Linked DNA regions of Accumulibacter sp.. The protein of the gene in region 1 interacts with the protein of each later gene in a pairwise test. Links are inferred from orthologs where the notes say so. Each region holds a gene or a part of one and is shown on either strand. Other genes may lie near its edges.

Region 1 (9,588 bases):
CGGCGACCGCGAGCCGCTGGCATGGGCGTCGACGCTGGTCGATGGCGTGCGCATGGCGACGGCCGCCAGACCCGATGTCGTCCTGCTCGACCTCTCGCTGCCCGATTCGGCTGGGATCGCGACGGTGCAGATGATGCGCTCGGTGGTGCCCGACGTACCGATCATCGTCCTCACCGGGGCCGACGACCATCAGTTGGCGGCGGCGGCTCTGGAGGCCGGCGCGCAGGATTACCTGGTCAAGGGACAGTTCGAACATGACGGGCTTGGGCGTGCGATCCGGCATGCCGTCGTGCGCCAGAAGCTCGAGTCACGCCTGCGCCTGTTCGAGGCGGCGCTGAACTCCGCCGCCAACGGCATCGTCATCACCGATGTCGATGCGACGGTGGTGTGGGCCAACCCGGCGTTCACCCGGATGACCGGCATCAGCCTGGCAGACGCCGTGGGAACCAGGCCGAGCGAAATGCTCAACGCCGGCCAGCAGGACCAAGAGTTCTATCAGCGCATGTGGGAGACGATTCTCGACGGACGGGTCTGGAGCGGCGAGCTCGTCAACCGGCGCAAGGACGGCAGCCTCTATGACGAAGCGCTGACGATCTCGCCGGTGACCGACATCAACGGCCGCATCCAGCACTTCGTCGCCATCAAGCAGGACATCTCTGAGCGCAAGGCAAGCGAGGAGCGCGTCCAGCACCTCGCCCACCATGATCAGCTCACCGATCTGCCGAATCGCGCGCTGCTCAGCGATCGCCTGGCGCAGGCGCTGGCGCAGGTGCGCCGGGACCGGGCGACGCTTGCCCTGATGTTCCTCGATCTCGACCAGTTCAAGCCGGTCAATGACACGCTCGGGCACGACGTCGGCGACCTGTTGCTGCAGGAGGTGGCCCTGCGCCTGAAATCCTGTGTGCCGCGCGAAACGGATACCGTGGCGCGTCTCGGTGGCGACGAGTTCGTGATCCTGCTGGCGCAGCTCGAACGGGCGATGGATGCCGTTCTGGTCGCCAACAAGGTACTGGCGGCACTCAGGCGGCCCTTCCTGATCGGTCCGCACGCGATCGCCATCTCGGTCAGCATCGGCATCACCGTCTACCCGCAGCACGGCGAGGACGTCGGCCAGTTGCTGAAGAATGCCGATACGGCGATGTATTACGCGAAGAAGGCCGGGCGCAACTGCTACCGGTTCTTCCGGGTAGTGACCGAAGCTGCGGGAGCCTGACGCGTGGCAGTCAGCAAATCGGCGAGCCGTGCAGAAGAGAACCGCTCGCCCGCGCCGGCGACCGCCCCTGTCGGTGGTGACGATGATCAGCCGCTGTACTGGGCGCCGTCGATCGCCTTCCTGAAATATACGGGCTGGGCGATCCTGCTCACGGCCTGCGGAGTGCTTGCAACCATTCTGCTGCTGATTCCGGAGCAGCCTCTGCGCTCGCTCGGACCGGCTGCCTTGATCGTCGTCGCGGCTGCGACGCTGCGCTTTCTCGCGGTCGGGAACCTGCGCGCTTCCCTCGCCGTCCTCGTCTGGGGCACCTGGCTTGCTGTCGTCGGCATCACCCTGTCCTATGGCGGCTTGCGTGGCTCGCTGGTGATCCTCTATCCGCTTCTGATCATCACCGGTGGCTGGCTTCTAGGAGGGTGGGCAGCGCTCGCTCTGGCCACCTTGACCGGCGTGTTGGTCAGTGCCTTGCTGCTGGCTGAGCTGCTGCACTGGTTGCCACCTCAGCCACCGACGCCGGCAATGATGCTTGCCCTGATCCAGCTGGCGGCGATCGTCGTCGCGCTGCTGCTGATCCGCTTCCTCCGCCGCGCGTACCAGAGGCGGATCGCCGACGTGCGGCGCCTCGGCCAGGATCTCGAGCAACGCAGCGCCGAACTGCTGGCGAACGCCGCCGAACTGCGTCGGGCACAGCGGGTGGCGCATGTCGGCAGCTGGATCTACGACTTGTCGAGCGGCACGATTCGCCTGTCGGCAGAGGCCTGTCGCATCTTTGGCGTGCCGGAGGGCTCGACCGGTAGCTTGGCCGGGTTCATGAAGCTGGTACATCCGGATGATCGTGGCAGCCTGCAGCAGTACACCGAGGCGGCACTTCGTGGGGAGCCCTTCGACAGCGAGTTGCGCATCATCACCGACGGCGGCGTGCGCTGGGTGGCGCAGCGGGCGGAAGTAGAGTTTGGCGCGGATGGCCGGGCGGTGCGCAGCCTCGGGACGACCCAGGACATCACCGAGAGGAAGGAGCTGGAAGCATCGCTGCGTGAGCAGAAGGAGTTCTTTCAGCTGATTTCGGAGAGCATCGGCGAGCACATCGCCGTCCTCGACCTGCAGGGGCGCCGGCTCTACAACAGTCCTTCGTACCGGCAGTTCTTTGGTGACACCAGCGAACTTCCCGGCACCGACTCCTTTGCCGACATCCATCCCGACGACAGGGAGCGGGTGCAGGAGGTCTTTCGCCAGACGGTGCGCAGCGGTGCCGGGCAGGCGATCGAGTACCGGCTGCTGCGGCGGGATGGCGGCGTCAGGCACATGCACTCCGTCGGCCGGGTGATCCGGGATCAGCAGGGGCAGCCACGACGCATCGTCGTCGTGTCACATGACATCACCGATCGTCGCCAGGCCGAGCAGTGGGAGCGGATCGCCGCTACCGCATTCGAGTCGGAGCAGGGGATGTTCATCACCGACGCCGACGGGATCATCCTGCGCGTCAACCAGGCCTTCACCACCATCACCGGCTACAGTGCCGCCGAAGCAGTCGGGCAGACGCCCAGACTCCTGCGTTCGGGCCGTCACGACGCGCTCTTCTACGCGGCCATGCGCGAGAGTCTGGCGCGTACCGGCGCCTGGCAGGGCGAGATCTGGAACCGGCGCAAGAATGACGAGATCTATCCCGAGTGGCTGACGATTTCGGCGGTTAACGACAGCCACGGCCGGGTCACCCATTACGTCTCGATGCTCACCGACATCACACTGCGCAAGGCGACGCAGGAGGAGATCAAGCAACTCGCCTTCTACGATGCGCTGACCAGCCTGCCGAACCGGCGCCTGTTGCATGACCGCCTGCGCATCGCCATGGCGGCAAGCGCGCGTCGGAATCGACAGGGCGCCCTGCTGTTCATCGACCTCGACAACTTCAAGACGCTCAACGACACGCTCGGCCACCAAAAGGGGGACCTCCTGCTGCAGCAGGTTGCCCGCCGGCTGAGCGACTGTGTGCGGGAACGCGATACCGTTGCCCGTCTGGGGGGCGACGAGTTCGTGGTCATGCTAGAGGACCTCGGAGCGCGGAAGGAGGATGCGGCAAGCCAGTGCCGGATCGTTGGCGAAAAGATCCTCGCCGTTCTCAACCGGCCGTACGATCTCGGCGAGCACGAGTACCACAACACGCCGAGTGTCGGCGTGACGCTCTTCGACGGACAACAGGATGACATCGACGAACTGATGAAGAGGGCCGATCTGGCGATGTACGAGGCCAAGGCGATGGGACGCAACACCCTGCGCTTCTTCGATCCCCGGATGCAGGCGGTGGTCAGCGCACGCGCTGCACTCGAGCGGGATCTGCGGCAGGCGCTGCAGGCGGGCGAGTTCTTCCTCTGTTATCAGCCGCAGGTCGGCCTGGATGGCCGGCTGCTCGGCGCCGAGGCGCTGCTGCGCTGGCAACACGCGCAGCGCGGCCTGGTCTCGCCGGGCGAGTTCATCCCCATCGCCGAAGAAACCGGGTTGATCCTTCCTCTGGGCCAGTGGGTCCTGCAGACCGCCTGTGCTCAGATCGCAGTCTGGTCGGCAAGGGCAGGCCTGTCGCAATTTTCGCTTTCGGTCAACGTCAGCGCACGCCAGTTGCGGCAGCCGAACTTCGTCGACCAGGTGCTGGCCGCTCTCGACGCGGCTGGTGCCAGTCCCCGCAACCTCAAGTTGGAACTCACCGAGAGCATGCTGCTCGACAACGTGCAGGACATCATCGCCAAGATGGCTGCGTTGAAGGCGCGCGGAGTCGGCTTCTCGCTCGACGACTTCGGCACCGGCTACTCGTCGCTGTCGTACCTCAAGCGGTTGCCGCTCGACCAGTTGAAGATCGACCAGTCATTCGTCCGCGATCTGCTCAGCGACGCCAATGACGAGGCGATCGCACGCACGGTCGTCGCGCTGGCGCACAGCCTCGGCCTGGAGGTGATCGCCGAGGGTGTCGAGACGGTCGCCCAGCGCGACGTCCTGGCGGGGCACGGCTGTCACGCCTATCAAGGCTATCTGTTCAGCCGGCCGTTGCCGCTGGCCGACTTCGAGGCCTTCCTCGAGCGCCACTGATCCGGTACCCTGCTGCGGGCGTCGCTGACGGTTGGCGGCCGACTGGCTCGGGCGTGTGGTTTTCAGGTCGAACCTGGCGGGTTGTCCCCGGCCTGGTCGCTCTCGTCGCTCTCGTCGCGCAGCGTCCGATTGAGGCTTTCGAGATCCTTTCGGTTCTGCCGCAGAAAGAAAACCAGGCCCCACAGCAGTCCGGCAGCGACACTGATGCCGAGGGCGACGGCACCCCAGTCGATGGTTTCCAGGTCCATGCGCATTGCCTCGCGGGTGGTTGAGTGGCAGTCATGCTACCCGTGACCGTGCCGCAAAGGAAGTGCTGAAAGCCCAGGCCGGCGGCGCCGCGTCATCGATTGTCTCGCCCGCGCTGGCATGCGGCGAGAAAATCAATTATTCTCGAACCTCAACAACGCAAACCCCATCAGGATGGAGCTTCAAGGATGACAAACAAAGGGCAACTCCTACAAGACCCGTTTCTCAACACGCTGCGGCGCGAGCGCGTACCGGTTTCGATTTACCTCGTAAACGGCATCAAATTGCAGGGACAGATCGATTCCTTCGATCAGTATGTCGTCCTGCTCAAGAACTCGGTCACCCAGATGGTGTACAAGCACGCCATCTCGACGGTCGTGCCGTCGCGGCCGATCACCCTGCAGCACGAGACCGACGAGGGGTGAGCGGTCTGTCGTCGTGCTGGCACGCAGCCATCCGGCTGCGCGTCGCCGTGCGCGTGCGACCGGACGGGGAATGCCTGGCAGTGCCCGCCTGTTGACGTCGGCGCACCACAATGGCGGGAGCTGAACGCCGGTCCGGCGTCGAGCGCGCGATCATCGTTCAGCTCGACTTCGGCGGCGATGATCTCGCCGAGCAGATCGAAGAAGTCTGTCTGCTGGCGAGGTCGGCAGGTGCCGAAGTGTGCGCGGTCGTGCAGGGTCGCCGACATGCTCCCGATGCGGCGACCTATGCCGGCAAGGGCAAGGTCGAGGCGATCGCAGCCGAGCTGGCGGCGCATGCGGCCGAACTGGTGATCTTCAACCATGAACTGAGTGCTGCCCAGGAGCGCAACCTGGAGCGGGCGTTGCAGTGCCGCGTCATCGACCGGACCAGCCTCATTCTCGACATCTTCGCGCAGCGGGCGAAGAGTTCCGAGGGCAAGCTGCAAGTCGAACTGGCGCAGCTCGAGCATCTGGCAACCCGTCTGGTGCGTGGCTGGACCCACCTCGAGCGGCAGACGGGCGGCATCGGCCTGCGCGGCCCGGGTGAGACGCAGCTCGAGACCGACCGCCGCCTGCTCGGCATCCGCGTGCGCACGCTCAAGGGACGCCTGGCCCGCCTCGAGCGCCAACGCGGGGTGCAGCGCAAGGCGCGGGCACGCGGCGAACTGCTGAATGTCTCGCTCGTCGGCTATACCAACGCCGGCAAGTCGACCCTGTTCAATGCGTTGACGCATGCCGGCGTCTATGCCGCAGACCAGTTGTTCGCCACGCTCGACACGACGACACGCAAGCTCTGGTTGCCTGAGGCAGGGCACATCGTTCTTTCGGATACCGTCGGTTTCATCCGCAAGCTGCCGCATTCGCTGGTTGCGGCCTTCCATGCGACACTCGAGGCAACGGCGGAGGCGGACCTGTTGTTGCACGTCGTCGACTCGGCGAGTCCGGCGCGCGACGACCAGGTGGCGGACGTCAACCAGGTGCTGGTCGAGATCGGGGCGGCTGGCGTGCCGCAACTGATGGTGCTCAACAAGCTTGATCTCACCGGCCTGCCGCCTTCGGTCGAGCGGGACGAGTATGGTAGAATCCGGCGCGTTCGCGTCAGCGCCATCGGCGGTCAGGGGCTGCCCCTGCTGCGCGCAGCGCTGGCCGAGATCGCTCTGTTGAAGACGGGCGGGACCAGCCGGGGCGCTTCTGGTGCGGCGGTCCTGCAGGCTGTGGATAAGCATCTTGATTCGGATGGTTCCCCATGATTTCTAGCCTTGGCGTGTTGATGTCGCTGAATGACCCGCAGTGGGGCAACCGCGGCGGTGATGATGGCGGCGGCCGTCGCCCCAACCAAGGGCCACCGGACCTCGAGCAGTTGTGGCGCGACCTCAATCGCCGCCTGTCGGGGATATTCGACGGCAAGCGCGGCGGTGGTGGCGATCGCGGCGGTGATCGGGGTGGCGATCGGCCGCCGGTACAATTCAACCCGCGTTTTCTCGGTGGTGGCATCGGTCTGCTGCTGGCGCTCGTCGTCGTCGTCTGGCTGGCGAGTGGTTTCTACATCGTGGACGCCTCGCAGCGCGGGCTGGTGCTGCAGTTCGGTCGCTACAAGGAGAGTACCGACCCCGGCCTGCGTTGGCGGCTGCCGTATCCGATCCAGTCGCATGAACTGGTCAACGTTTCCGGCGTGCGCACGGTCGAGATCGGCTACCGTGGCAGTGAGAAGAACAAGGTGCTCAAGGAAGCACTGATGCTCACCGACGACGAGAACATCATCAACATCCAGTTTGCGGTTCAGTGGTTCCTCAACGATCCGGTCGACTACGTCTTCAACAATCGCAATCCCGACGACTCCGTCATGCAGGTGGCGGAAACGGCCATCCGCGAGATCGTCGGCAAGAACCGGATGGATTTCGTGCTCTACGAGGGGCGCGAGCAGATTGCCGCGGTGGCGGCGAAGCTGATGCAGGAGATCCTCGATCGTTACCAGACCGGCATCCTGATTTCCAAGGTGACGATGCAGAACGCACAGCCGCCGGAACAGGTGCAAGCGGCGTTCGACGATGCGGTCAAGGCGTCGCAGGACCGCGAGCGGCAGAAGAACGAGGGCCAGGCCTACGCCAACGACGTGATTCCGAAGGCTCGCGGCACGGCAGCGAGGCTGCTCGAGGAAGCGGAGGGTTACCAGAAGCGCGTCACCCTCAGCGCCGAGGGTGATGCCAGCCGCTTCCGGCAGATCGTCAGCGAGTATGCCAAGGCACCGGAGGTGACACGCAGCCGGATGTATCTCGAAACCATGCAGCAGGTCTATTCGAACACCAGCAAGGTGTTGGTGGATGCCAAGGGGCAGGGCAATCTGCTCTACCTGCCGCTCGACAAACTGATGCAGGCGGCCGGAGCAGTGGCGGCGGCGCCTGCCGGCGGCGCTCCGGAAGCGCCGCAGCCATCGCGGCCGTCGCCTGCGGTGTCCAACGAAGTGCCGCCGCAGGTCGTCGAGAAGGGCGATACGCGTTCGCGCGAGACGCTGCGTCAGCGTGATCGGGAGGCCCGCTGATGAAAGGCGGAATGAACTTCATCGTCGGCACGTTCGTTGCGGTCCTCGTCCTGCTCGGTGCGACCATCTTCACGGTCGACCAGCGGCAAAGCGCGATCGTCTTCCAGCTCGGCGAGATTCGCGAAGTGATCGAGGAGCCCGGACTGTACTTCAAGTGGCCACTGATCCAGAACGTGCGCTACTTCGACCGTCGCATCCTGACGCTCGACAATCCCGAGCCGGAGCGTTTCATCACTTCGGAAAAGAAGAACGTCCTGGTCGACTCCTTCACGAAGTGGCGCATCGTCGATCCCAAGCTCTACTACATCTCGGTGGCCGGCGACGAGGGGCGTGCCAAGACGCGCTTGTCACAGACCGTCAATGCCGGCCTGCGCGAGGAGTTCGGCAAGCGGACCGTGCATGATGTCGTTTCGGGTGAGCGCAACAAGATCATGGAGCAGATGCGCGAGAAGGCCGACCTCGACGCACGCAAGATCGGCGTCCAGATCGTCGACGTGCGCGTCAAGCGGGTCGAACTGCCGAGCGACGTCAGCGATTCGGTCTACCGCCGGATGGACGCCGAGCGCAAGCGGGTGGCCAACGAACTGCGTTCACAGGGCTTTGCCGAAGCGGAGAAGATTCGTGCCGACGCCGACAAGCAGCGCGAGGTGATCGTTGCCGAAGCCTATCGCGATGCGCAGAAGATGAAGGGTGAGGGCGATGCCCGAGCGACCGCGATCTACGCCCAGGCCTTCGAGAACCATCCCGACTTCTACGCTTTCTATCGCAGTCTCGAAGCCTACCGCAACAGCTTCAAGGGCAAGAACGACGTGATCGTCGTCGAGCCGAATTCGGATTTCTTCAAGTACATGAAGAGCATGGGCCGCGGCGGCGACAAAGCCGGCAAATGATCGACAACCTGCTGCTGGCGCTGGCCCTGATGCTGGTGGTCGAGGGACTGCTACCCTTCGTCGCCCCATCCACCTGGCGCGAGACCTTCCGTCGCCTCATCCGCTTCAGCGATGGGCAGATCCGTTTCGTCGGGCTGACCTCGATGCTCGTCGGGCTGGTGCTGTTGATGATCTTCCGATGAACTGGCTGCTGCCCGAGCACATCGCCGACGCCCTGCCGGCCGAGGCCGCGCGCATCGAGACCATGCGCCGCCGGCTGCTCGACCTGTTTCGCGTGCATGGCTACGAACTGGTCCTGCCGCCGTTGCTCGAGCATCTCGAGTCGCTGCTCACCGGCTCCGGCCAGGATCTGCGGTTGCGCACCTTCAAGCTCGTCGATCAGCTCTCCGGCCGCACCCTCGGCGTGCGGGCCGACATGACGCCGCAGGTGGCGCGGATCGACGCCCATCTGCTCAACCGGCAGGGTGTCACCCGCCTGTGCTATTGCGACAGCGTGCTGCACACGCTGCCCGCGGCGCTCGGTGCCAGCCGCGAGCCGATACAGCTCGGGGCCGAGCTCTACGGTCACGCCGGCGTCGCTGCCGACCGTGAGGTCATTCGGCTGATGGCCGCCACGCTGGCCGCGGCCGAGGTCAGCGCGGCGCGCATCGACCTTGGCCATGTCGCCGTCTTTCGCGCCCTGGCCGCAGCCGCCTGTGTCGACGGCGAACTCGAAGCGACCCTGCTGCTGTTGCTGCAGGGCAAGGATCTGCCCGGTCTGGCCGACACCTGCCGCCGTCTCGACGAGCCCTGGCGCAGCGCACTGCTCGTGCTGCCGGAACTCTACGGCGACGTCGACATCCTGGCTCGCGCGAGGCGGGAACTGCCCCCCTTGCCGGGGATCGTCGCCGCGTTGGCGACGCTGCAGGAATTGCAGGTCTCGCTCCCCGATCTGCCACTTTCCTTCGATCTCGCCGACCTGCGAGGGTACCACTATCACAATGGTGTCGTCTTCGCCGCCTATTGCCCGGGCTACTCGACGGCGATCGCCCGTGGCGGCCGTTACGACGGCGTCGGCAGTGTCTTTGGCCGAGCGCGGCCGGCGACCGGTTTCTCGCTCGACCTGCGCGAGCTGGCCCGGCTGCGGGCAAGCTCGCCTCAGCCGGGCGCGATCCTCGCCCCGTG
Region 2 (9,807 bases), 2.4 Mb from region 1 along the record:
CAGGTGGTCGCGAAGCGCCAGCAGGGGCGGGGTCAGGTCATCGCGGTCGATATCCTGCCGATGGAGCCGCTGCCCGGAGTCGTCTTCCTGCCGGGCGATTTTCGCGAAACGGAGGTTCTCGACCGCCTGCGGGGACTGTTGAAACAGGAGCGAGCGGGACTTGTACTCTGCGACATGTCGCCCAATATCTCGGGTATCAGCCTGTGTGATCAGGCACAGGGCATGCACCTGTCGGAACTGGCTCTCGATTTCGCGAGCCAATGGCTGCAACCGGAGGGCTGTCTGCTGGTCAAAGTGTTCCAGGGTCTGGGCTTCGACGATTTTTTCGTCCGCATGCGGCAGACCTTCAGGCGGGTGTGCCTGCGCAAGCCGGATGCCTCGCGGGATCGCAGTCGGGAGGTGTATCTTCTCGGCCGGGGCCTGCAAGCCTGACGGGAGCTTGGCGGCGTAATGCTTGATCGTCCGGCTGGGAATCGGTTTAGAATGCAATTCCGCATCCACGGCGGGGCGTCTCGGGAACGGCTGTGCGGGCAGGATGAAGAGGTGACGTATTGAATAACATGTTCAAGAATCTGGCAGTCTGGCTGGTGATCGGTCTCGTCCTGATGACCGTCTTCAACCAGTTCAACAATCGCCAGGTGGCCCAGCAGTCGATGGAGTACTCCCAGTTCATCGAGGAGGTGGGCAAGGGAAACATCGCCAAGGTGGTCATCGAGGGGCGCGTGCTCAAGGCAACGACGACCGATGGGCGCAAGTTGACGAGCTATGCGCCGCCGGATCTCTGGATGGTCTCCGATCTGCTGAAGCATGGCGTCAAGATCGAGGCCAAGCCGGAGGAAGAGCAGTCCTTCCTGATGAGCATTTTCGTCAGCTGGTTCCCGATGCTGCTGCTGATCGGCGTCTGGATCTTCTTCATGCGCCAGATGCAGGGCGGTGGTCGTGGCGGGGCCTTCTCGTTCGGCAAGAGCAAGGCGCGCCTGCTCGATGAGTCGTCCAACACCATCACCTTTGCCGACGTCGCCGGTTGCGACGAGGCGAAGGAGGAGGTGTCGGAACTCGTCGATTTCCTGCGCGACCCGTCCAAGTTCCAGAAGCTTGGTGGGCGCATCCCGAAGGGCGTCCTGCTCGTCGGCAACCCGGGCACCGGCAAGACGTTGCTGGCGAAGGCGATTGCCGGCGAAGCCAAGGTTCCCTTCTTCTCGATTTCCGGCTCGGATTTCGTCGAGATGTTCGTCGGCGTGGGCGCGGCGCGCGTTCGCGACATGTTCGAGAATGCGAAGAAGCATGCGCCCTGCATCATCTTCATCGATGAGCTCGATGCCGTCGGTCGCCAGCGTGGTGCAGGCCTCGGTGGTGGCAACGACGAGCGCGAGCAGACGCTGAACCAGATGCTCGTCGAGATGGACGGTTTCGAAGGCAGTGTCGGGGTGATCGTCATTGCTGCGACCAACCGACCGGACGTTCTGGACCCCGCTCTGATGCGACCGGGTCGCTTCGATCGCCAAGTGGTCGTTCCGCTGCCTGACATCCGGGGTCGCGAACAGATCCTGGTGGTGCACATGCGCAAGGTGCCGCTGTCGCCGGATGTCAAGGCGGACATCATCGCCCGTGGAACCCCAGGTTTTTCTGGTGCCGACCTTGCCAATCTGGTCAATGAGGCGGCGCTTTTCGCCGCGCGCGGCAACAAGCGTCTGGTGGACATGGAGGACTTCGAGAAGGCCAAGGACAAGATCATGATGGGCGCGGAGCGGCGCAGCATGGTGATGAACGAGGACGAGCGGCGCAACACGGCCTACCATGAGGCGGGGCACGCCGTGGTCGCCAAACTCATGCCGAAGTCGGACCCGGTACACAAGGTGACGATCATTCCGCGTGGGCGTGCCCTCGGGTTGACGATGCAGTTGCCGGAGGAGGATCGCTACGCCTACGACCGCATCTATCTGATGAGTCGGATCGCCGTTCTCTTTGGCGGTCGGATTGCCGAAGAGCTGTTCATGAACCAGATGACGACCGGCGCCTCGAACGATTTCGAGCGCGCGACGCAGATGGCACGCGACATGGTCACCCGCTACGGCATGTCGGATGCACTGGGGCCGATGGTGTATGGCGAGAATGAAGGCGAGGTTTTCCTCGGACGATCGGTGACAACGCACAAGAACATGTCGGAAGCGACGATGGAAAAGGTCGATCGCGAGATCCGCCGCATCATCGACGAGCAGTACGCCCTCGCTCGCCGCCTGCTCGAGGAGCACCGCGACAAGGTCGAGGCGATGGCGTCGGCGTTGCTCGAACTTGAGACGATCGACGCCGATCAGATCAATGACGTCATGCAGGGCAAGCCGCCGCGTCCGCCAAAGCAGACACAGTTGCCGCCGGCCAACAAGAGCGACCACAATGCGCCGGATGCAGCGCCGAGCGCGCCACCGGCACCCGCCTGAACCGAGAGCGCTCTCGTTCTCGTTCGGCTGATCAGCCAGGCTGCTGCATGCTGCGTTGCGGATCCTTTCGACTCGCCGTCGATCGCCCATTGCTCATGGGCATCGTGAACCTGACGGCCGATTCCTTCTCGGGAGATGGGCTTGCCGGCGACACTGCAGCGGCGGTGGCGCAGGCCCAGCGGCAGATCGACGCCGGCGCCGATCTGCTCGATCTCGGTGCCGAATCCTCCCGTCCCGGAGCGCTACCGGTGACGGCAGAGGACGAACTGCATCGGCTCCTGCCGGTACTTGCGGGACTCGCCGGCTGTGGCGTACCCATCTCGGTCGATACCTACAAGCCGGAGGTGATGCGGGCGGCACTGCGGCACGGCGCGTCGATGATCAATGACATCCATGGCTTGTGCATGCCGGGAGCCATGGAGGCGGTAGCAGAGAGCGACTGCGCGGTCTGCCTGATGCACATGCAGGGGCAACCGCTGACCATGCAGCGGCAGCCCTCGTACCGCGATGTCGTCGCCGAGGTGCGGGAGTTCCTGCGGTGCCGGGTACGGGCGGCGAGGGAGGCCGGGATCAGCGACGATCGTCTCCTGCTCGACCCGGGCTTCTGCTTCGGCAAGACCCTGCAGCACAACCTCGACCTGCTGCGCGCTCTCGAGCAACTGGCCAGCGACGGTCTGCCTGTGCTGGCCGGCCTCTCGCGCAAGTCGATGCTTGGCGCCATCACCGGGCGCCCGCTCGGCGAGCGCCTTGCGGCCAGCATCGCCGCCGCGGTGGTGGCTGTCGAGCGTGGGGCGCGTGTCCTGAGGGTGCACGATGTGGCCGAAACGCGCGATGCGCTGGCGGTCTGGCAGGCGGCGCGCGGCACCGATGCGCCGAGGTCGGCGGCGGCAGCTTGACGCGCATCACTCCGGCAGTCCCTGTGGGTTGCCCGGGCGACCTCGGGTCGCAAGCGGCTGTAGTCCGGGACGGCAGCCGCGGGACGTGCATCGCCATGGGCGGCAGCGCCACCTGCAGTCTATGTGCGCTATTTGGCGATCCGCCTGGCCGGCCTGTGGGTAGAATGTCATTTGCGTGACGGGTGCCACTCGGCGCCTGTGCTCAAGGGGAGAGAAAGTCGTGACGAGAAAGTATTTTGGCACCGATGGCGTCCGCGGGCGCGTCGGCGAGGCACCGATCACGCCCGAGTTCGTCATGCGCCTGGGACATGCGGCCGGACGGGTCCTGGCCGCACGCGACAGTACGCGCAGCCATGCCAAGCCGGGCGACCGGCCAGCGGTACTGATTGGCAAAGACACCCGGATCTCGGGCTACATGCTGGAGGCGGCTCTCGAAGCCGGGTTTTCCGCCGCCGGGGTCGATGTCTGTCTGGTCGGGCCGATGCCGACGCCGGCGATTGCCTACCTCACTCGCGCCCTGCGCCTGCAGGCGGGCATCGTCATTTCCGCGTCGCACAACCCGTACTACGACAACGGGATCAAGTTCTTCGCGGCGAACGGAAGCAAGCTGCCCGATGATCTGGAACTCGAGATCGAGGCGGCCCTCGACGAACCGCTGACCTGTGTTCCCTCCGCCGGTCTCGGGCGGGCGCGTCGGATCGGCGACGCCGACGGGCGCTACATCGAGTTCTGCAAGGGCACCTTCCCATTCGAGATGGACCTGCGCGGACTGAAGATCGTCGTCGATTGCGCCAACGGTGCTGCCTATCATCTCGCGCCGCATGTCTTCCATGAGCTGGGGGCAGAAGTCAGCAGCATCGGTACCGAACCGAATGGCCTGAACATCAATCAGGATGTAGGCGCGACCGCTCCTGGAGCTCTGTCGAGGGCGGTCTTGGCGCAGGCGGCCGACATCGGCATTGCCCTCGATGGTGACGCGGACCGCTTGATCATGGTCGATTCGCTGGGCCAGGTCTACGATGGCGACCAGCTGCTGTTTGCCGTCGTGCGCAGCCGATTGCGGCAAGGAGCGGTTGCCGGAGTCGTCGGCACGCTGATGACCAATCTGGCTCTGGAACATGCATTCGGCGAACTCAAGGTTCCGTTTGCCCGCGCGGCCGTCGGCGACCGCTACGTCATGGACCTGCTGCGGCAGAAGGGCTGGCTTTATGGTGGCGAGAACTCGGGACACATCCTGTGTCTTGATCGGCACACGACCGGCGATGGCATCGTCTCTGCACTGCAGGTGTTGTGCGCGCTACGCGAGGAGGGCGGCGATCTGCAGCAGTTGCTGGGCTGTCTGCGGCTGTATCCGCAGAAGCTGATCAACGTCGCGTTGAGCAAGGGATTCCCCTGGCAGGAGCACCCGCTGATCGCGGCCACCCGCACCACGGTGGAGCGCGAGTTGCAGGGGCACGGACGGGTCCTGCTGCGCGCCTCCGGAACCGAGCCTCTGTTGCGAGTGATGGTCGAAGGGCAGGATCCGTTGCTGGTCAACAGCGCTGCCGAGACGCTCGCTGCGGCCGTGCGCGAAGCGGTCTCGTCGTAGCCTGCTGTCGGGGGCGAGAGCCCCGACGAGCACGGTTGGCGATGCCGCGGCGGCGCAGCCATCGTGCGCGCAGCCTCGCCAGTGACTCTCAGTAAAGCAGGAAGTCCTGCCGCATCTGCAGCCACGCGTCCTCGTCAGCGCGGCTGAGGGAATCAAGGTCGTCGGGCGTGGCCGTCGGGTCATCGACCCACTGTCGCAGCGCGGGCGAGCCGTTGATCAGGTCGATCGCCAGCCGATCCGTTTCGTACTCGTAGGGAAAGTCCCGCCATAGCGGGTAGTCCGGCTGCAATCGCCGCAGCACCTTGAAGGCGAGGCTCTGCAAGCGCCAGGGACGGAAACCGTGGTGCCGGTAGGCGCTGTCGTCGACGTGGATCTGGACACCGTGGCACAGCTGCCCGGCGTGTTTGTGGAAGGTCGGCTCGAACCAGCACTCGCGCAGCCGGCAGCCTTGCAGCCAGGCGGGTGCCAGCGAATGCATGCCGGCGATCAGCCGGCGAGCGTCGAGATCCGGTGCGCCAAACAGCTCCAGCGGGCGGGTCGTGCCGCGACCCTCGGAAAGCGAGCTGCCCTCGAGCATCACCGTGCCGGCATAACAGCGCGCCATCGCCAGACTGGCGGCATTGGGGCTCGGGTTGATCCAGCTGCGCTGGCCAGTCGGCCATCCGTAGCCAGGTGCCGCGTCGGGCGCCCAGCCCTGCATCCGGATGACCGTGCAGTCCAGTTCGAGTTCGAACCGGCGGATGAACCAGCAGGCGAGTTCGCCCATCGTCAGGCCATGGCGCATCGGCAGCGGTCCGGCGCCGACGAAGCTCTCCCACCCAGGGCGCAGCAGCAATCCTTCAACCGGCCGCCCGACGGGGTTCGGGCGGTCCAGGATCCACACTTCCTTGCCATGCGAGGCGGCCGCCTCGAGAACGTACAGCAGGGTGGTGATGAAGGTGTAGATGCGGCAGCCCACATCCTGCAGGTCGACCAGCAGGAGGTCGAAGCTCGACATCATTTGCGATGTTGGACGTCGGACCGTGCCGTACAGGCTGAAGACCGGGATTCCGTGCTGCGGATCGAAGAACTCGGCCGACTCGACCATGTTGTCCTGCTTGTCGCCGCGCAATCCGTGCTGCGGTCCGAAGGCGGCCGTCAGCCGCACATCGTCCAGCGCTGCGAGCGCGTCGAGCGCATGCGTCATGTCGGCGCTGACCGATGCCGGGTGGGCGAGCAGCGCCAGCCGGCGGCCGCGCAGGGGTTGCCGCAGGTCGCTGTCGCCGAGCAAACGGTCGAGGCCGGAGAGGAACGCGGGCATCAGGAATCCCTTCGGGCGGATCGGCTTGCCGGGGCGAGTTCGAGGCGGAAGCCGTCGCGATGATGAAAATCGGGCAGATCAGCCGGATGGTGCAGTGCCCAGTAACTGTGGCTGCCGTCGACGACATCGGCCGCCTCGATGACCGCGGCGAGGCCGATCTGCAGGGTCGCCGCGGCGGCATTCGCCGGCAAGGCAGCAGCGGCGATCAACACCTCGACTTCGAGGCGGCCGGCAGACAGCCTGGCGGTCAGCCGCGGTGCCGGTAGCGGTATGGCCACGGCTATCGGTTGGCGGTAGCCGGCGAACGCGTAGCTCGCCCACTCGCCGGACGGCGAGAAGTTGAACTCCTGATACGCAGTCTCGCCCGCGATGCCGGTGAAGGCCTCGAAGCAGCTGTGTTCCCAGAGGCCATCGGCACGCCGGGGAGCCGTTGGTGGCGGGATTCGCAGGCGCACCATGTCACCGCGCAGCCGATAGGCCAGCACCAGGTCGCCGCTGGCGGTGCGTTCTGCCCGGGCTTCGACCGATCGCACCACGGGCGCCGGCGTCGCCGGGTGGCAGAGCAGGGTCAGCGGGAATTCGTTGATCGGCATCGGAGATCCTGTGACGGATCGGCAGGAGCCAGGATTCTACTCTCTGTGCGGGCTGTCGCGACGGGGTGCGCGCACGCTCGCTGACCATCGTGACCGAAGCCGCCACCTTCCGCCGTGGGCTGCCGACGGATCATCTGCTGCCGGTCACACTTCTCCTTTTGCCGGGGTGCCACAGAACATGATGAAGGCCTGATCTATGATCTGTCGCTCGAGCGCCCGGACGATGAACACCAGCCTGCTCTGCCGGTCGTCGTCCGGCCATTCGGGCAGTGATGCTGCCGGATAGCGCATGTGCTGCACACACTGCACGACGCGTGGCCCGACCTCGTCGGCGACAGCGACGAGGCCCTTGACGCGCAGGATGCGGTCACCACAGGTGGCGAGCAGGACATCGATCGCTTCACTGAAGTCCGGCCAAGCGAAGGGCTCGGCGAAGCGCAGGACGAAGGAATGAACCAGTGCGTCATGGCGATTGACGTCATGGACGTGCAGATCCTGCCGCCAGGCGTCGTGTTCCGCCTTGACCTTCTCCTCGGCCAGCCAGCGCCGGACGTCGGCTGTCTTGCCAGCGGGGTCGTAGAGCCCGCAGCCGAGTACCTGCCCGGCATCAATGTGGCCGTGCGCGACCTCGATCTGCGGTGCGCCGGGGTTCGCCCGGCGCAGTCGTCGCGCCAGGGTGGCGAGCTCAGCCGGCTCGGCCAGGTCACACTTGGTCAACAACAGGCGATCGGCCATCGCCACTTGCCGCACGGCCTCGAAATGGCGTCCCAGCTGGCGGTTCGCATGGGTCGCGTCGACTGCCGTCACGACGCCATCGATGCGAAAGCGCTCGGCGATGAAGAAATCCTCGAGCAGCGTGTACAGTACCGGCGCCGGATCGGCCAACCCGGTGGTTTCGATCAGGACGCGGGAGAAGGTAGGGATCTCGCGCCGCAGGCGGCGCATGAACAGGTCGCGCAGGCTGCGTGCAAGCTCGCCGCGGACGCTGCAGCAGAGGCAGCCGGAAGCGAGAACGAGGACGTTGTCGTCCACCTTGTCGACCAGGTGATGGTCGATCGCGACCTCGCCGAATTCATTGATCAGCACCGCCGCATCGGCCATCGCCGGTTGCCGCAGGAGATGGTTGAGCAACGTGGTCTTGCCGGCACCGAGGAAGCCAGCCAGGATGGTCACCGGAATCGCCCGTTCGGGCGACGGCACTGCGCTCACTGCGGGCTGCCCGCGCACTGCGCGCAGCGTCCGCGCAGATCGAGTTCGATGCGTGACAGCAAGAACCCCTCCGGCAGCATCGGGGGTGGCGGCGGTGCGGCGTCGAGGCAGAACACACGCCCGCACCCGTCGCAGCGGAAATGGGTATGGGCCGAATGCTCGCTGCCGCTGGCGGCGGAAAAGCGGAAGGTCCGTCGCGTGTCCGCGTTCCGGTGCGCCAGCCCGGTCGCGACCAGCCAGTCGAGCACGCGGTAGAGCGTGACGCGATCGAGCGCCAGATCGCCGAGGGACTCTTCGATCTCATGGTGGCTGAGTGCGGTCGGTGCCGATCGCAGCAGGCGGAGGACGCGAACGCGGGCCGGCGTGGCGCGGGCGCCGGCGCGGCGAATCAGACGGGCTGCACGCTCGGCCTCGCTTTCGCTCGGCTGTTCGCCACTGCGGATGATGGCAGGCTTCATGATCGGGAATTAGAACATGGCTGCCGGGCAGCTGCAACTCTGTTGCAGCTGCCCGGCAGCCATGCGTGATCTGGCGTAAGGTGTGGTCCCGTCTGGCGACCAATGGGGGCAGCCCGGCAGCGGGCTTGGCCGCAGAGAGGTCAGGACAGTGGCCCGTGCTGTGGCGCCTGCCGTCCCTTTCTCCAGCGGCAACGGGCGGGGAACTGCCGCCGCGGCGTCGTTGCCGAAGAAGCATCGTCGGTGCGCGCGCGATGAGCTTTGTCTGCGATCACGCACGGCCCGGGGTACATCTGGCGCGACACTCTCCGATGCCGGTTCCAGTCGTCGGCGCCGTCTGCTTTATCGTCCTGTTGGAGCGCATCATGAATCGTTGTCAGACACTGAAATGGTTGAACCACATCTCGACCTGCATCGTCCCGGAGGCGACGGCTGGTCCCGCGGCGACTCGTGACCACGGTCGGCTCGAAAAATCGCAAGCCGAGTGGGCGACCCTGCTGCCGCTGCCCGCCTATCGTGTCCTCTTCGAAGAGGACACCGAACGCGCCGGAAGCAGTCCATTGAACCACGAGAAGGGCGACGGCACCTTCGTTTGTGCTGCCTGCTGCCTGCCGCTCTTCGACAGCGCAGCGAAATACGACAGCGGCACCGGCTGGCCCAGCTTCTGGCAGCCGTTGCCCGGCGCGATTGCCACGCGGACCGACTTCAAACTGATCTACCCGCGCACCGAGTATCACTGCAGCCGCTGCGGTGGGCATCAGGGGCACGTCTTCAAGGATGGTCCGCAGCCAACCGGCAAGCGCTACTGCAACAATGGCGTGGCGCTTCGCTTCGTGCCGCGCGGCGAGCAACTGCCGGAACTGCGCACATGAGCCGGGCCGTCGTCGGTGTGCTGCTGCTCCTCATTGCGGGTCCGCTTGCCGCGGCCGATGGGGCCGCCGCCAAGCCGGGCGAGGTGCGCACAGCGATCTTTGCCGGTGGATGCTTCTGGTGCAGCGAGGCGGACTTCGAAAAGCTGCCGGGAGTCATCGCGGTGGAGTCGGGCTATACCGCCGGGCGTACGGCCAGCCCCACCTATGAGCAGGTCAGCGCGGGCGGCACGGGCCATACCGAGGCGGTGCGCGTCACTTATGACGCGCGGCGGATCAGCTACGTCCAGCTCCTGGACCACTTCTGGCGCCACATCGATCCGACCGTCAGGAACCGCCAGTTCTGCGACGTCGGTTCGCAGTATCGCAGCGGCATCTACTGGCAGAACGAAGTCGAGCGCAAGGCTGCCGAGAGCAGCCGGGATGCCCTGTTGGCCAGCGGCAAGGTGCCGCGGATCG

The links.
Region 2: the proteins of hflC (region 1) and ftsH interact in binary tests that used the Escherichia coli proteins (3 or more experiments, as listed by UniProt). The link is inferred for Accumulibacter sp. from one-to-one orthologs.

What each region holds. Positions count from the first base shown.
Region 1 is NZ_JAZKUG010000001.1:2,914,699-2,924,286, forward strand. What follows is about bases 6,710-9,484. They hold hflC (protease modulator HflC), read left to right. Parts: upstream 6,710-7,545; coding sequence 7,546-8,424; downstream 8,425-9,484. Other genes in these bases: hflK (FtsH protease activity modulator HflK), read left to right, coding at 6,710-7,534; V5B60_RS13040 (DUF2065 domain-containing protein), read left to right, coding at 8,421-8,606; V5B60_RS13045 (ATP phosphoribosyltransferase regulatory subunit), read left to right, coding at 8,603-9,484. In the rest of the region: V5B60_RS13005 (diguanylate cyclase domain-containing protein), read left to right, coding at 1-1,213; V5B60_RS13010 (sensor domain-containing protein), read left to right, coding at 1,217-4,285; V5B60_RS13015 (hypothetical protein), read right to left, coding at 4,348-4,533; RNA chaperone Hfq, read left to right, coding at 4,720-4,956; GTPase HflX, read left to right, coding at 5,067-6,245; more of hflK, read left to right, coding at 6,266-6,709; more of V5B60_RS13045, read left to right, coding at 9,485-9,588.
Region 2 is NZ_JAZKUG010000001.1:492,079-501,885, reverse strand. The notes cover bases 1-2,994. They hold ftsH (ATP-dependent zinc metalloprotease FtsH), read left to right. Parts: upstream 1-551; coding sequence 552-2,438; downstream 2,439-2,994. Other genes in these bases: folP (dihydropteroate synthase), read left to right, coding at 2,534-2,994; V5B60_RS02295 (RlmE family RNA methyltransferase), read left to right, coding at 1-432. In the rest of the region: more of folP, read left to right, coding at 2,995-3,334; glmM (phosphoglucosamine mutase), read left to right, coding at 3,555-4,922; V5B60_RS02275 (exo-beta-N-acetylmuramidase NamZ family protein), read right to left, coding at 5,011-6,222; V5B60_RS02270 (DOMON-like domain-containing protein), read right to left, coding at 6,222-6,815; V5B60_RS02265 (CobW family GTP-binding protein), read right to left, coding at 6,960-8,024; V5B60_RS02260 (Fur family transcriptional regulator), read right to left, coding at 8,021-8,482; peptide-methionine (R)-S-oxide reductase MsrB, read left to right, coding at 8,845-9,351; peptide-methionine (S)-S-oxide reductase MsrA, read left to right, coding at 9,348-9,807. UniProt on the Escherichia coli protein: Acts as a processive, ATP-dependent zinc metallopeptidase for both cytoplasmic and membrane proteins. Plays a role in the quality control of integral membrane proteins.